2 regions of the Streptomyces sp. NPDC058579 genome follow, and region 2 is predicted to be linked to the other one. Evidence: riboswitches for the same ligand, from Rfam matches in the RefSeq annotation. Region 2 holds a riboswitch; the other holds the start of a gene.
The links. Region 2 has a riboswitch for glycine ahead of gcvP (aminomethyl-transferring glycine dehydrogenase). Riboswitches for the same ligand answer to the same signal wherever they lie in the genome.
Positions count from the first base shown of each region.

Region 1: linked by a shared signal. The riboswitch ahead of gcvT (glycine cleavage system aminomethyltransferase GcvT) and the one ahead of gcvP (aminomethyl-transferring glycine dehydrogenase) in region 2 are both predicted to bind glycine.

Region 1 covers NZ_JBHXPI010000007.1:23,009-30,057, reverse strand. Annotated here, with positions in the region: gene ACFWRO_RS11885 (L-serine ammonia-lyase) at 1-1,339, opposite strand, end outside; gene glyA (serine hydroxymethyltransferase) at 1,496-2,755, opposite strand; gene gcvH (glycine cleavage system protein GcvH) at 2,779-3,156, opposite strand; gene gcvT (glycine cleavage system aminomethyltransferase GcvT) at 3,245-4,372, opposite strand; glycine riboswitch at 4,543-4,645, opposite strand; gene ACFWRO_RS11865 (AAA family ATPase) at 4,786-5,454, shown strand; gene ACFWRO_RS11860 (enhanced serine sensitivity protein SseB) at 5,569-6,306, shown strand; gene ACFWRO_RS11855 (enhanced serine sensitivity protein SseB C-terminal domain-containing protein) at 6,350-7,049, shown strand, end outside.
Region 2 covers NZ_JBHXPI010000013.1:156,621-163,669, reverse strand. Annotated here, with positions in the region: gene ACFWRO_RS18210 (DNA polymerase IV) at 1-702, shown strand, start outside; gene ACFWRO_RS18205 (PRC-barrel domain-containing protein) at 1,034-1,402, opposite strand; glycine riboswitch at 1,527-1,626, shown strand; gene gcvP (aminomethyl-transferring glycine dehydrogenase) at 1,805-4,690, shown strand; gene ACFWRO_RS18195 (DUF5999 family protein) at 4,822-5,028, opposite strand; gene ACFWRO_RS18190 (hypothetical protein) at 5,395-6,015, opposite strand; gene ACFWRO_RS18185 (glutamate-cysteine ligase family protein) at 6,495-7,049, shown strand, end outside.

The sequences.
Region 1 (7,049 bases), on a different contig from region 2:
CCCGGGCCGTCTCCTTGTACTTGACCGACATGTCCGCGCCGGTCTCCTTCATCGTCTTGATGACCTTGTCCAGGGAGACCAGGTGGCTGCCGTCGCCGCGGAGGGCCATCTTCGCGGCCGTGACCGCCTTGACGGCCGCCATGCCGTTGCGCTCGATGCACGGGATCTGGACCAGGCCGCCGACCGGGTCGCACGTCAGGCCCAGGTTGTGTTCCATGCCGATCTCGGCCGCGTTCTCGACCTGCTCCGGGGAGCCGCCCATGACCTCCGCGAGGGCGCCGGCCGCCATCGAGCAGGCCGAGCCGACCTCGCCCTGGCAGCCGACCTCGGCGCCCGAGATCGAGGCGTTCTCCTTGAAGAGCATGCCGACCGCGCCCGCCGCCAGCATGAAGCGGACCACGCCCTCGTCGTCGGCGCCCGGCACGAAGTTCATGTAGTAGTGCAGGACCGCCGGGATGATGCCCGCCGCGCCGTTCGTCGGGGCGGTGACCACGCGGCCGCCCGCCGCGTTCTCCTCGTTCACGGCCATCGCGTAGAGCGTGATCCACTCCATCGCGAGCGCCGCCGGCTCGCCCTCGGAGCGCAGCTTGCGGGCCGTGTTCGCGGCGCGGCGGCGGACCTTCAGGCCGCCGGGCAGGATGCCCTCGCGGGACATGCCGCGCGAGACGCAGGCCTGCATGACCCGCCAGATCTCCAGGAGACCCGTGCGGATCTCCTCCTCGGTGCGCCAGGCCTTCTCGTTCTCCATCATCATCGCGGAGATCGACAGGCCGGTCTCCTTCGCGAGGCGGAGCAGCTCGTCGCCCGTGCGGAACGGGTACTTCAGGGCCGTGTCGTCCGGGATGATCGGGTCCGAGCCCGCCACCGCGTCCTCGTCGACGACGAAGCCGCCGCCGACCGAGTAGTACGTCTTCTCCAGGACCAGCGCGCCCTCCGCGTCGTACGCGAAGACCGTCATGCCGTTGGCGTGGTACGGCAGGGCCTTCCGGCGGTGCAGGATCAGGTCCTCGTCGAAGTCGAAGGGGATCTCGTGCGCGCCGAGGATGTTGATCCGGCCGCTCGACTTGATCCGCTCGAACTCCTCGTCGGCCGTCTCCACGTTCACCGTGCGGGGAGAGCTGCCCTCCAGGCCGAGCAGGACCGCCTTCGGCGTGCCGTGCCCGTGGCCGGTCGCGCCCAGCGAGCCGTACAGCTCGGCCCGTATCGACGCCGTGTGCGCGAGGAGGCCCTCGTTCTTCAGCCGGCGCGCGAACATCCGGGCCGCTCGCATCGGGCCCACCGTGTGGGAGCTGGACGGGCCGATGCCGATCGAGAACAGGTCGAAGACCGAGATGGCCACGGGGGACTCCTTGTGGGGGCTGACGCCGTTGTCTGCCGGGGTGGTGCAGAACAGAGCAGAGCAGGATGGGGAGGAACGGAGGAAAAGGGGTGGGGCACCGCTCACTTCCAGTGTGCGCGGTGCCCCGGAGCTTCGTACGAACAAAAGGGTACGAAATTACTTCAGGCCGGGGTACAGCGGGTGCTTCTCGGCCAGAGCGGTCACGCGGGCCTTGAGGGCGTCCGCGTCGAAGCCGGGCTTCAGGGTCTCCGCGATGATGTCGGCGACCTCGGTGAAGTCCTCGGTGCCGAAACCGCGGGTCGCGAGCGCCGGCGTACCGATGCGCAGGCCCGAGGTGACCATCGGCGGACGCGGGTCGTTCGGGATCGCGTTCCGGTTGACCGTGATGCCGACCTCGTGGAGACGGTCCTCGGCCTGCTGGCCGTCCAGCTCGGAGTTGCGCAGGTCCACCAGGACCAGGTGCACGTCCGTGCCGCCGGACAGGACCGAGACGCCGTGCGTGGTGACGTCGTCCTGGACCAGGCGCTCGGCGAGGATCCGGGCGCCCTCGATCGTGCGCTGCTGGCGCTCCTTGAACTCCTTCGAGGCCGCGATCTTGAACGAGACGGCCTTGGCCGCGATCACGTGCTCCAGCGGGCCGCCCTGGAAACCGGGGAAGACCGAGGAGTTCAGCTTCTTCGCGAACTCCTTCTTCGCGAGGATGATGCCGCCGCGCGGGCCGCCGAGCGTCTTGTGCGTGGTCGAGGTGACCACGTCCGCGTACTCGACCGGGTTCGGGTGCAGACCGGCCGCGACCAGGCCCGCGAAGTGGGCCATGTCGACCCACAGGTACGCCTCGACCTCGTCGGCGATCCGGCGGAACTCGGCGAAGTCCAGCTGACGCGGGTAGGCGGACCAGCCCGCGATGATCACCTTCGGGCGGTGCTCCTTGGCGAGGCGCTCGACCTCGGCCATGTCGACCAGGCCGGCCTCGTCCACGTGGTACGCGACCACGTTGAACTGCTTGCCCGAGAAGTTCAGGCGCATGCCGTGGGTCAGGTGACCGCCGTGCGCCAGGTCCAGGCCCAGGATCGTGTCGCCGGGCTGGGCGATCGCGAAGAGCGCGGCCTGGTTCGCGGAGGCGCCGGAGTGCGGCTGGACGTTGGCGTACTCGGCGCCGAACAGGTCCTTGACCCGGTCGATGGCGATCTGCTCGGCCACGTCGACGTGCTCGCAGCCGCCGTAGTAGCGGCGGCCCGGGTAGCCCTCGGCGTACTTGTTGGTGAGGACCGAGCCCTGGGCCTCCATGACCGAGACCGGAGCGAAGTTCTCCGAGGCGATCATCTCGAGGGTGGACTGCTGGCGGTGGAGCTCGGCGTCGACGGCGGCGGCGACGTCGGGGTCCAGCTCGTGGAGAGGGGTGTTCAGAAGCGACATGAATCGATCCCTACGGGTCTCGGTTAGCCGGCGGTGAAGGCGGTGTACTCGTCGGCGGAAAGCAGGTCGTCCGGCTCGCCCGCGAGGCGCACCTTGAACAGCCAGCCACCCTCGAACGGGGCGGTGTTCACCAGCGAGGGGTCGTCCACGACGTCCTGGTTGGCCTCGACGATCTCGCCGGTCACCGGGGCGTACAGGTCGCTGACGGACTTGGTGGACTCCAGCTCGCCACAGGACTCGCCCGCGGTCACCGTGTCACCGACCTCAGGGAGCTGCACGTAGACGACGTCACCGAGGGCGTTGGCCGCGTGCTCGGTGATGCCGACCGTCGCGACGCCGTCGACGACGTCCGACAGCCACTCGTGCTCCTTGCTGTAGCGGAGCTGCTGGGGGTTGCTCATGTCGTGATTCTCCTGGATCGGGGGAGTGCTGATGTACGCGGGTCTTACGGGATGAGACGAGGAGTGAGACGCGAGGGGGTGGGAAACGTCACTTCTGGCGCTTGTAGAAGGGCAGCGCCACGACCTCGTACGGCTCGTGGGTGCCGCGGATGTCCACACCTACACCCTGGGTGCCGGGCGCGGCGTGTGCCGCGTCCACGTACGCCATCGCGATCGGCTTTCCGAGCGTCGGCGACGGGGCGCCCGAGGTGACCTCGCCGATGACCTGGCCGTCCGCGACGACCGCCATCCCGGCGCGCGGGACCCGGCGGCCCTCGGCGATCAGGCCGACGAGCTTGCGCGGCGGGGCGGTCTCGGCGCGCTCGGCGGCCTTCTCCAGCGCCTCGCGGCCGACGAAGCGGCCCTCGTTCGTCGTCTTCTCGAACTTCACGACCCGGCCCAGGCCCGCGTCGAACGGGGTGAGCGAGGTCGTCAGCTCGTGCCCGTACAGCGGCATGCCCGCCTCCAGGCGGAGCGTGTCACGGCAGGACAGGCCGCAGGGGATCAGGCCGACGGGCGCGCCGGCCTCGGTCAGCGCCTTCCAGACGCCCTCGGCGTGCTCCGGCTTCAGGAACAGCTCGAAGCCGTCCTCGCCGGTGTAGCCGGTACGGGCGATCAGCGCGGGGACCCCGGCGACCGTGCCCGGGAGGCCGGCGTAGTACTTCAGACCGTCCAGGTCGGCGTCGGTGAGCGACTTCAGGATGCCGGGGGACTCGGGGCCCTGGACGGCGAGCAGGGCGTACGCGTCACGGTCGTCGCGGACCTCGGCGTCGAAGCCCCCGGCACGCGCCACGAGCGCGTCGAGGACGATCTGCGCGTTGGAGGCGTTCGCGACGACCATGTACTCCTGGTCCTGGAGCCGGTACACGATCAGGTCGTCGAGGATCCCGCCGTCCTCCTGGCAGATCATCGTGTACCGCGCCCGGCCCACGCCCACCGTGGAGATGTTGCCGACCAGCGCGTGGTCGAGCAGCTCGACGGCCTGCGGACCGGTGACGGTGATCTCGCCCATGTGGGAGAGGTCGAAGAGGCCCGCCTTGGTGCGGACGGCGATGTGCTCGTCCCGCTCGCTGGCGTAGCGCAGCGGCATGTCCCAGCCGGCGAAGTCGGTCATGGTCGCGCCCAGGGAGCGATGCAGGGCATCGAGGGCGGTCAGACGGGGGGCAGACGTGCTCATGAGGTGGCTCCCGGATCCCAAGGGCGGAAAACATGACGGGCGAGGACGTCCTCCCCATCTGTCATGGAACCTGAGAGGTTCACCGAGAGCATCTCGTCACCGAGACGTCGGCTTGCACCTTGGGTGGAGCCGCACCGGGCACGCCGGAACGGTTCGCTTTTCAGATCTGCCTCATCCACGCGGTACGGGGCCTGAGAGATTCAAGGGAGGGTCTTGCTCCTTCGGCGCCCGGGGCCCACCGTGGTGGTTCCGGGACTCTCCCGCGCGGATTCGAGCGGCCGGTATGAGGTTGTGTGCGCTTGGCGCGGACATCATTGCACGCGGTGTCCGATCGGCAAATCGCTTGTGACTGATTACCCCTTCTTTACACTTTGTGGGAAAGGGGTCCTGGGGACCCGACAGGGGGAGTGACGATGACGATCCAGCGCACCGGCGCCTACGCCACGGGCACGGGGATACCGGCCCCCCGCTCCCGCGCCCGGACCCGCAGGCGCCGCGCCGCGCCCCTGCTGCGCGACCTGCGCGAGCGCGGCGGCCGCGGCCCCCGGACGCTCGCCTTCGCCGCGGGGGACCTCGTGGTGGTCTCCGGGCTGCCCGGAAGCGGCAAGTCCACCCTGATGCGGCGCGCCGCCGACGGCCTCGGCATCGACTCCCAGGATGCCCGCGAGCGCTGGGAGGCCCGGCTGCCCGCCTTCCTGCCGTACGCGGTCTACCGCCCGCTGGCCCGGGTCGCGCACTACGCCGGGCTCTGGCGCGCGCTGCGCTCCGGGCGGAGCGTCGTCGTCCACGACTGCGGCACCCAGTCCTGGGTGCGGAACTGGCTGGCCCGCGAGGCCCGCCGCCGCGGCAGCGCCCTCCACCTGGTCCTGCTCGACGTCACGCCCGACACCGCCCGCGCCGGCCAGCGCGAGCGCGGCCGGGGCGTCTCGGGGTACGCCTTCGCCCGGCACCGCCGGGCCGTCGGCCGGCTCCTCGGCTCGGTCGAGTCGGGCCGGCTGCCCCGGGGCTGCGCCTCGGCGACCCTGCTCGACCGGGACGCCGCCGGCGCCCTGCGAACCATCGCCTTCCGCTCCGTCCACTGAGCGCTTTTGGCCACGGGCGTGCCAGGGCGGCGTTAGGGTTCTGCCCCGAGGGCGTCGTGACCAGGACGCGTGAGACGCGTGATCAGGACGCGTGGGACAGGGGAAGCGGGAACCGTGGACGTTACGTGGCCGGGCAACGAGCTCGAAGAGGTCCTCGCGGCCTCGCTCGGCAACCCCTCCGCCGGAGGCCGCCTCGTCGAGGTCCTCGGCCGGAGCCCCGTCTGGGTGCCGCTGCCCAACGGCGGCAGCCCCGAGAGCCGCGACCTCGACCTGCCCACGATGGAGATCGACGGACTCCCGTACGTCCCTGTCTTCAGCTCCGAGCAGCAGTTCCTGGCCTGCGTCGGCAGCCACATGTCGTTCACCGTCGCCCCCGCCCGCGACTTCGCCCGCGGCCTGCCCCCGCAGCTCGGCATCGCCGTGAACCCCGGCGGCACCGTCGGCGCCCCGCTGCCCCCGCCCGCCGTCGCCGAGCTCTGCCGGACCGGCCGCACCCCGCTGGACGGCCCCGCGAGCGGCGGCCGGGTCCGGCTCTTCGAGCCCGACTGGCAGGACGACCCCGTCGACTTCCTCTCCGCCGCGGCCGCCGAGTTCGAGGCCACCGGAGTCGTCCTCTCCGCCCGCCGCGCCCTGGCCAGCGTCGAGGGCACCGAACCGGCCCTCTTCGTCGGCGTCGAGCTCGTCACCTGGGACGGCGTCGACCGGAACGCCCCGCTGGACGCCCTCGGCCGCGCGCTGGGCCGGATCGAGGTGGCCTGGCCGGTCAACCTCATCCTGCTCGACGTCGCGCGGGACCCGGTCGGCGACTGGATGCTGGAGCGGGTGCGCCCCTTCTACCAGCGGGCCTCCTGATAACTAAGCTGATGGGGTCTACGGAAGAGGGGCGGAGAACAGCGTGAGCGCGTCAGGCACCGCGGCGGCCGGTCAGGTCGAGCACATGCTGCGCCAGGTCACACCCGGACGCTACGAGGCGTACGAGGACCTGCTGCGCGCCCTCGCCGACGGCGGCGTCTGGATGCTGCTCTGGCAGGGCACGCCCGGCTCGACCGACGCCCAGTACGGAAACATCGAGGCCGACGGCTTCGGGTACGCCCCGTGCGTCACCTCCGCCCACGAGCTCGCCGCCTCCGGCTGGAACCGCGCCCACGAGGTCGTGACAGGCCGCGAGATCGCCGGCGCGCTCTTCCCCGACCGGGTGGGCCTCTGGCTCAACCCGCACGACCAGAACGGCGGCGTCGGCATCCCCTGGGCCGACCTGCGCCGGATCGCCACCGGTCTCGACCGGATGCCCGCCGGACCGCTCAGGCTCTCCGAACCCGCTCTGGAGATCCCGCAGTTCTACGCCCTGCTGACCCAGAACGCCCATCGCACCCCGGCCGTACGGGCGCTGCGCCGGGCCTGGGTGCAGCCCGCGCTCGGCACCCCGTACCTCGCCATCGGTCTCGACCTGTACGACACCTCCGCCGCCTCGGTCGAGTCGGTGCGCGCGATGATGCGCCAGTCGGTCTCCGCCGTCCCCGACGGCCTGCCCGTCTCGACGGTCGCCATGTCGGACGCGTACGACCCCGTCGCGATGTGGCTGCGCGCCAACGCGC
Region 2 (7,049 bases):
TACGACGATCGGCCCGTGGTGGCCGAGCGGGACGCGAAGTCGGTGTCGGTCGAGGACACCTTCGACGTGGACCTGCACGACCGGGTGCGGATCCGGACCGAGGTGGAGCGGCTGGCCGAGCGGTGCGTGGGGCGGCTGCGGGCCTCGGGGCACTCGGGGCGGACGATCGTGTTGAAGGTGCGGCGCTTCGACTTCTCGACGCTCACGCGCTCGGAGACCTTGCGGGGGCCCACGGACGACCCGCTGGTGGTGCGGGAGGCGGCGGGGCGGTTGCTGGAGGGGGTGGACACCACGGGTGGGGTGCGGTTGTTGGGGGTGGGGGTGAGCGGGCTTGCGGACTACACGCAGGAGGACTTGTTCGCTCAGGCGGCGGAGGGGGCGCGGGGCGCCGGTGGTGGTGCGGTGGAGGAGGTGCCTGTGGCTGAGGGTGTTCCTGGGGCGGAGGAGCCGGCCGCCGCCGGTGCGGGTGCGGGTGCCGGTGCCGCCGAGCGGAGGTGGGCGCCCGGGCACGACGTACGGCATGCCGTGTACGGGGCCGGGTGGGTGCAGGGGAGCGGGGTGGGGCGGGTCACCGTGCGCTTCGAGGAGCCGGGGTCTTCGCCGGGTCGGGTGCGGACGTTTCTCGTCGACGACCCGGAGCTGGAGGCGGGGGAGCCGCTGCCTCTGGTGGGGGGCGGGGAGGGGACGGCGGCGGTCGCCTAGCGGGGGTGCGCCCGGCCTCCGGCCGGGCTTGTGATTCCCACCCGCACCACCCGTGCGGGTGAGGGGGCAGAGGTGCGGCTTTTCCCGTGCGTGGCTGCGCCGCGTCGGCGGACTCGGGTGGTCGGTGGCTGGCTTGCAGTCCCTGCCGGCACCGGCAGTGCGGGTAGGGGCTGGTGGCAGAGGTGTGGGCCTGCTTGCGGGGGGCTGCGCGCCGTCGGCGGCCGTGGGGCCGTGGTCTGTCAGCGGTGCGGCGACCGTGCACGTGGGAGGGCAGGGGTGTGCGGCTGCCCGTGGGGTTGCGCGCCGTCGTCGGGGCTGGGGCGGTGTAGGGCTATGTGTCGTCTTGGCCTGCCAGGCGGCCGAAGTCGTGGTCTGGGGGTGGTGGGGGTGGGAGGGCCAGGCTGTAGTGGCGGTAGAGCTGGAGTTCTTGTTCCGGTGAGAGGTGGCGGCCCACGCCGAAGTCCGGGGCGTCCTTGATCAGGGCGCGTTCGTACGGGATGTGGAGGCCGTCCTCGACCAGTTCGCTGGGCTCCAGGGGGACGAACGCGTCGCGGCCGAACAGGCCCGTGCGGACCGCGGCCCACTCGGGGACGCCCGTCGCGTCGTCCAGGTACACCTCGTCCACGGTGCCGATCTTGTGCCCGCTGCGGTCGAACGCCTTGCGGCCGATCAGGCTGCGCGGATCGATGTCGGTCTGCACGGTCCCTCCAATTGGTCGCAACTCCTCTGCGAAGGCCTACAAAGAATACGAAAGTGCACATCTGGGATGTCGGCCACTTGAGCGATGGAAGGCGGAACCGCGCTGGTAGGCTGGCTGTGGCTGTCGACCCCGTGCGGGAGAGTCCTCCGGAGAAACCTTTCGGAGGCGCCGAAGGAGCAAATCCTCCCCGGAATCTCTCAGGCACCCGGTACCGCATGGACGAGGTCACTCTGGAAAGCAGAGCGGAGGTCCGACGGCGTCCGCTCTCACCGACGGTGAAAGCCGGCGAGCCCTTTGGCGCGCCGGTGAAGCTCTCAGGTTGAGATGACAGAGGGGGAGGCCGTCCGGGCACCCGCGCCGTGGTGTCCCTCGCAGGTCGTGACGACCAGGAGGCCTCCGTACATGACCGCCCACCGCATTTCGCTTTCCGAACTCGAACAGGGCATCCCGTTCGAGCAGCGGCACATCGGACCCGACGCCGAAGCGCGGGCCAAGATGCTCGCGCAGGTCGGCTACGGCTCCCTCGACGAGCTGACGGCCGCCGCCGTGCCGGACGTGATCAAGAACGCCGAGGCCCTCGGCCTCCCCGCCGCCCGCACCGAGGCCGAGGTCCTCGCCGAGCTGCGTGAGCTCGCCGACCGCAATCAGGTTCTCGCGCCGATGATCGGGCTCGGGTACTACGGGACCTTCACTCCGCCCGTTGTCTTGCGGAACGTCATGGAGAACCCTGCCTGGTACACGGCGTACACGCCGTACCAGCCCGAGATCTCGCAGGGGCGCCTCGAGGCGCTGCTCAACTTCCAGACCATGGTCGCCGACCTCACCGGTCTCCCGACCTCCGGCGCCTCCCTCCTCGACGAGGGCACCGCCGCCGCCGAGGCCATGGCGCTCTCCCGCCGTGTCGGCAAGGTCAAGAACGGGGTCTTCCTCGTCGACGCCGACGCGCTGCCGCAGACCATCGCCGTCATCGAGACCCGCGCGGAGCCGACCGGTGTCGAGGTCGTCGTCGCCGACCTCTCGGCGGGTATTCCGGCCGAGGTCGCCGAGCGTGGTGTCTTCGGCGTGCTCGTGCAGTACCCCGGTGCCTCCGGTGCCGTGCGTGACATCAAGCCGCTCATCGATGCCGCCCACGAGCTTGGGGCGATCGTCACCGTTGCCGCTGATCTGCTCGCGCTGACCTTGCTCACCTCGCCCGGTGCCCTTGGGGCCGACATCGCCGTCGGCACCACCCAGCGGTTCGGTGTACCCATGGGCTTCGGTGGGCCGCACGCCGGTTACATGGCCGTCCAGGACAAGCACGCGCGCTCGCTGCCCGGCCGCCTGGTCGGCGTCTCCGTCGACGCCGACGGCAACCGCGCCTACCGCCTGGCCCTGCAGACCCGCGAGCAGCACATCCGCCGCGAGAAGGCCACCAGCAACATCTGTACCGCTCAGGTGCTGCTCGCCGTCATGGCCGGTATGTATGCCGTCTACCACGGGCCGGAGGGCCTGAAGGGGATCGCGCAGCGGACCCATCGGTACGCCTCCGTTCTTGCCGCCGGTCTTACCGCCGGTGGCGTCGAGGTCGTCCACGCCGACTTCTTCGACACCGTCACCGTCCGCGTGCCCGGCAAGGCCGCCGCGGCCGTCGCCGCCGCCCGCGAGGCCGGCGTGAACCTCTACCTCGTCGACGCCGACCACGTGTCCGCCTCCTGCGACGAGACGACCGGGCGCGCGCAGATCGCCGCCGTCTGGGCCGCCTTCGGCGTCGACGCCGACATCGAGGCCCTGGACGTCACCACCGAGGACGCGCTGCCCGCCGGGCTGCTGCGCTCCGACGCGTACCTCACCCACCCGGTCTTCCACGCGCACCGCTCCGAGACGTCGATGCTGCGCTACCTGCGCAGGCTCGCCGACCGCGACTACGCGCTCGACCGCGGCATGATCCCGCTCGGCTCCTGCACCATGAAGCTGAACGCGACCACCGAGATGGAGCCGGTGACCTGGCCCGAGTTCGGCCAGATGCACCCCATCGCCCCGATCGAGCAGGCGCAGGGCTACGTCACGCTCATCACCGAGCTTGAGGAGCGTCTCGCCGAGGTCACCGGCTACGACAAGGTGTCGATCCAGCCCAACGCCGGTTCGCAGGGCGAGCTGGCCGGTCTGCTGGCCGTCCGCGCCTACCACCGCGCCAACGGCGACGAGCAGCGCACCGTCTGCCTGATCCCGTCGTCCGCGCACGGCACCAACGCCGCCTCCGCCGTGATGGCCGGCATGAAGGTCGTCGTCGTCAAGACCGCCGACGACGGCGAGGTCGACGTCGCGGACCTGCGCGCCAAGATCGAGCAGTACCGCGACGAGCTGTCCGTGCTGATGATCACCTACCCGTCCACGCACGGTGTGTTCGAGGAGCACGTCGCCGACATCTGCGCCGAGGTCCACGAGGCCGGCGGCCAGGTCTACGTCGACGGCGCCAACCTCAACGCGCTGGTCGGGCTCGCCAAGCCGGGCAAGTTCGGCGGCGATGTCTCGCATCTGAATCTGCACAAGACCTTCTGCATTCCGCACGGTGGCGGCGGTCCGGGCGTCGGGCCGGTCGGTGTGCGCGCGCACCTCGCCCCGTACCTGCCGAACCACCCGCTGCAGCCGACGGCCGGTCCGGAGACGGGCGTCGGCCCGATCTCGGCCGCCCCGTGGGGCTCCGCCGGCATCCTGCCGATCTCGTGGTCGTACGTCCGCCTGATGGGCGGCGAGGGCCTCAAGCGCGCCACGCAGGTGGCCGTCCTCGCGGCGAACTACATCGCCAAGCGCCTGGAGCCGCACTACCCGGTGCTCTACACCGGTCCGGCCGGGCTCGTCGCCCACGAGTGCATCGTCGACATGCGCCCGCTGTCCAAGGCGACCGGCGTCAGCGTCGACGACATCGCCAAGCGCCTGATCGACTACGGCTTCCACGCGCCGACGATGTCGTTCCCGGTGGCCGGCACGCTGATGATCGAGCCGACCGAGTCCGAGGACCTCGCCGAGATCGACCGCTTCTGCGACACGATGATCGCGATCCGCGGCGAGATCGAGAAGGTCGCGTCGGGCGAGTGGCCGGCCGGGGACAACCCGCTGGCCAACGCCCCGCACACGGCCGCAGCCCTCGGCGGCGAGTGGAACCACTCGTACACCCGTGACGAGGCGGTCTTCCCGGCCGGTGTCTCGCCCGCGGACAAGTACTGGCCGCCGGTCCGCCGCATCGACGGCGCGTTCGGCGACCGCAACCTCGTCTGCTCCTGCCCGCCGCTGGACGAGTACGACCACTAGGCGGCGACGAGCGCTTGTGCGGGCATGGACGCATGAGTCAGGGCCGGTTCGGAGAACTCTCTCCGGGCCGGCCCTTGCGTGTTCCCTCGTACGGTGTCGTGCCTGACGTTGTCCCGACGCGCCGTCCGATGTCAGGCGGCGGTCGTCACCCGGCCCGTCGTGAGCGGGCGGTGCGGGGCGATGATCTGGCCGTCCGGCAGCAGTTCACCGGTGTCCTCGAAGAGCAGGACCCCGTTGCACAGCAGGCTCCAGCCCTGCTCCGGGTGGTGCGCCGTCATACGGGCCGCCTCCCGGTCGGCGGATTCGGCGGTGGGACAGGCAGGCTGGTGCTGGCACATGGATGGGTTCTTTCGCTGCGTCGTGGTGAGTGAGTGTGTCGTCCTGCGGCTCGGTTCGGTGCTCATGGCCGCCCCCCGTTGTCGGTTCGGTTGGTCCAGTGTTCCCCCACGGACGACGATCCGCAGGTATTTCGCGGCAGCTCTTCCTACTGCATGAAGACGTATCACCCGCGCGGGCGGTTCAGCTCAACTGGGCCATCTCTTCGGGTGGTTCGGGGTAGTCCTGCTGGGCTAGCCCGTAAGGGGAGGGGGTGTTCGAGGCGGTCGTTCGGCAATGGCCCGTCCTCCCCAGGGGTGAGCGCCCGGGCAGCAGGGCGCCCCGCGGCCGGCCGGGCCGCGGGGCGTGACGCGCTTCTCGAGGCCCGTTCAGGCCGGCGCCGGGGTGCCGAACAGCGGCGGGGGAGCCAGCCGCATGGTGAGTACGGGCAGCAGGTCGGCGACCAGGTGCGGCTGGTTCGCCGCGATTCCGGGCGGTGCCGGGGCGAGCGGGATCAGCAGGTCGGCCGGGTCGGGCGAGGAGGACGCCCCGTCGGACTCCGTGTCGCCGTGCAGCCAGAGCGTCAGCATGTACAACTCCGGTACGGACAGCAGCCTCGGCTGGTACGTCGTGGGCAGCGCCTCGGCCTGGAGCAGGGCGCGTTCGGTGGCGGTGACGTAAGGGCCCTCGAAGAAGTGGGAGAAGGACCAGCCGTCGGGGGTGAGCATGGTGTCGGCGGCGGCGATCGCCCGGTCGGTGCCCCGGATCAGGAAGCGCCAGCCGGCCAGCCGCGTGCGCGGCGCCCGTCCGGTCGCGGTGACCTGGTCCCGTACCTCGACGACCTGGTCCCGCACGTCGAGGACGTGGACGGGCAGGGGCAGCTCGGGGCTCAGTGGCCCCTGGGCCGCCCGCAGGGCGGGAGTTCGCGCCTCGCGGACGGCGGTGGGGGAACCGAGGGCCGCGAGGACACTGCGCAGGGCCGGCGCGGGGGCCGGGGAGGGTCGGAGCATGATGGGTCGCCTCTCGCTCAGGAGACACGGTGACGCGTGGGCAGGTACGACGGCGCTGTGGGCTGCCGGGCCGAAGGGGCCATGAAGCCATGGCCGGGTGCCAACACTCTGCCTCGTTCGCGGAGTTTATACGAGACGTGTTCACACGATGTTTCCGCTAGCGGTCGCCGATATTGCGCGCAAGGCCTCATCAGGCCTCGCTCCGGAGGCGATTCATCGTATTTATACCGGGCGTCGGTCGTCTGCCTGCGAGGACTTCACCGGAGCGGTAGGCCGGATATCGACCCCATGCTTTCGATGAATATGGCCGCGGAATATGTCCATTGCCGGATGCCCGTGGGGCGTGCCGGGCGATTGCGCGTTCCAGCCTATCGTTCAACGAGGGTGGTCCGCAGGCGTTATGGATCAATCGCGTGGGCATCATCGTTCCGTGACGCGGCGGCCGTCGCCGTGGCCGCCCGATCGGAGGGGAAGCTTCCATGGGGGAGAAGGTCGTGGCGGACGGGTTCGACCTGTCCGATCGGCAGCGATACCGCAGGAAGCTCCAGCAGTGTCTGGCGGGTCTTGCGAGGCTCCTGGCGGAGAAGAGGTTCGACCGGCCGAGGAATCTGATGGGCCTGGAGATCGAACTCAATCTCGCGGGCTCCGACGGCATGCCCAGGATGGTGAATGGGGCCGTCCTCGAGCGCATCGCGAGCTCGGATTTCCAGACGGAACTGGGAATGTTCAACCTTGAGGTGAACATCGCCCCGCACCGGCTCGGCGGGCGCGTTTTCGACCGGCTCGCCGAGGAACTCAGGACCGGTCTGGGATATGCCGATCGCAAGGCCCGCGAACTCGACGCGGGTGTCGTCATGATCGGAATTCTGCCGACCCTCGCCCAGGGCGATCTCGTCTCCGAGAACCTCTCGGCCGTCGACCGCTACACCCTTCTCAACGACCAGATCGTCGCCGCACGCGGAGAGGACTTCACCCTCGACATCCACGGCGTCGAGCAGCTGACCTGCACGGCCACCTCGATCGTGCCCGAGGCG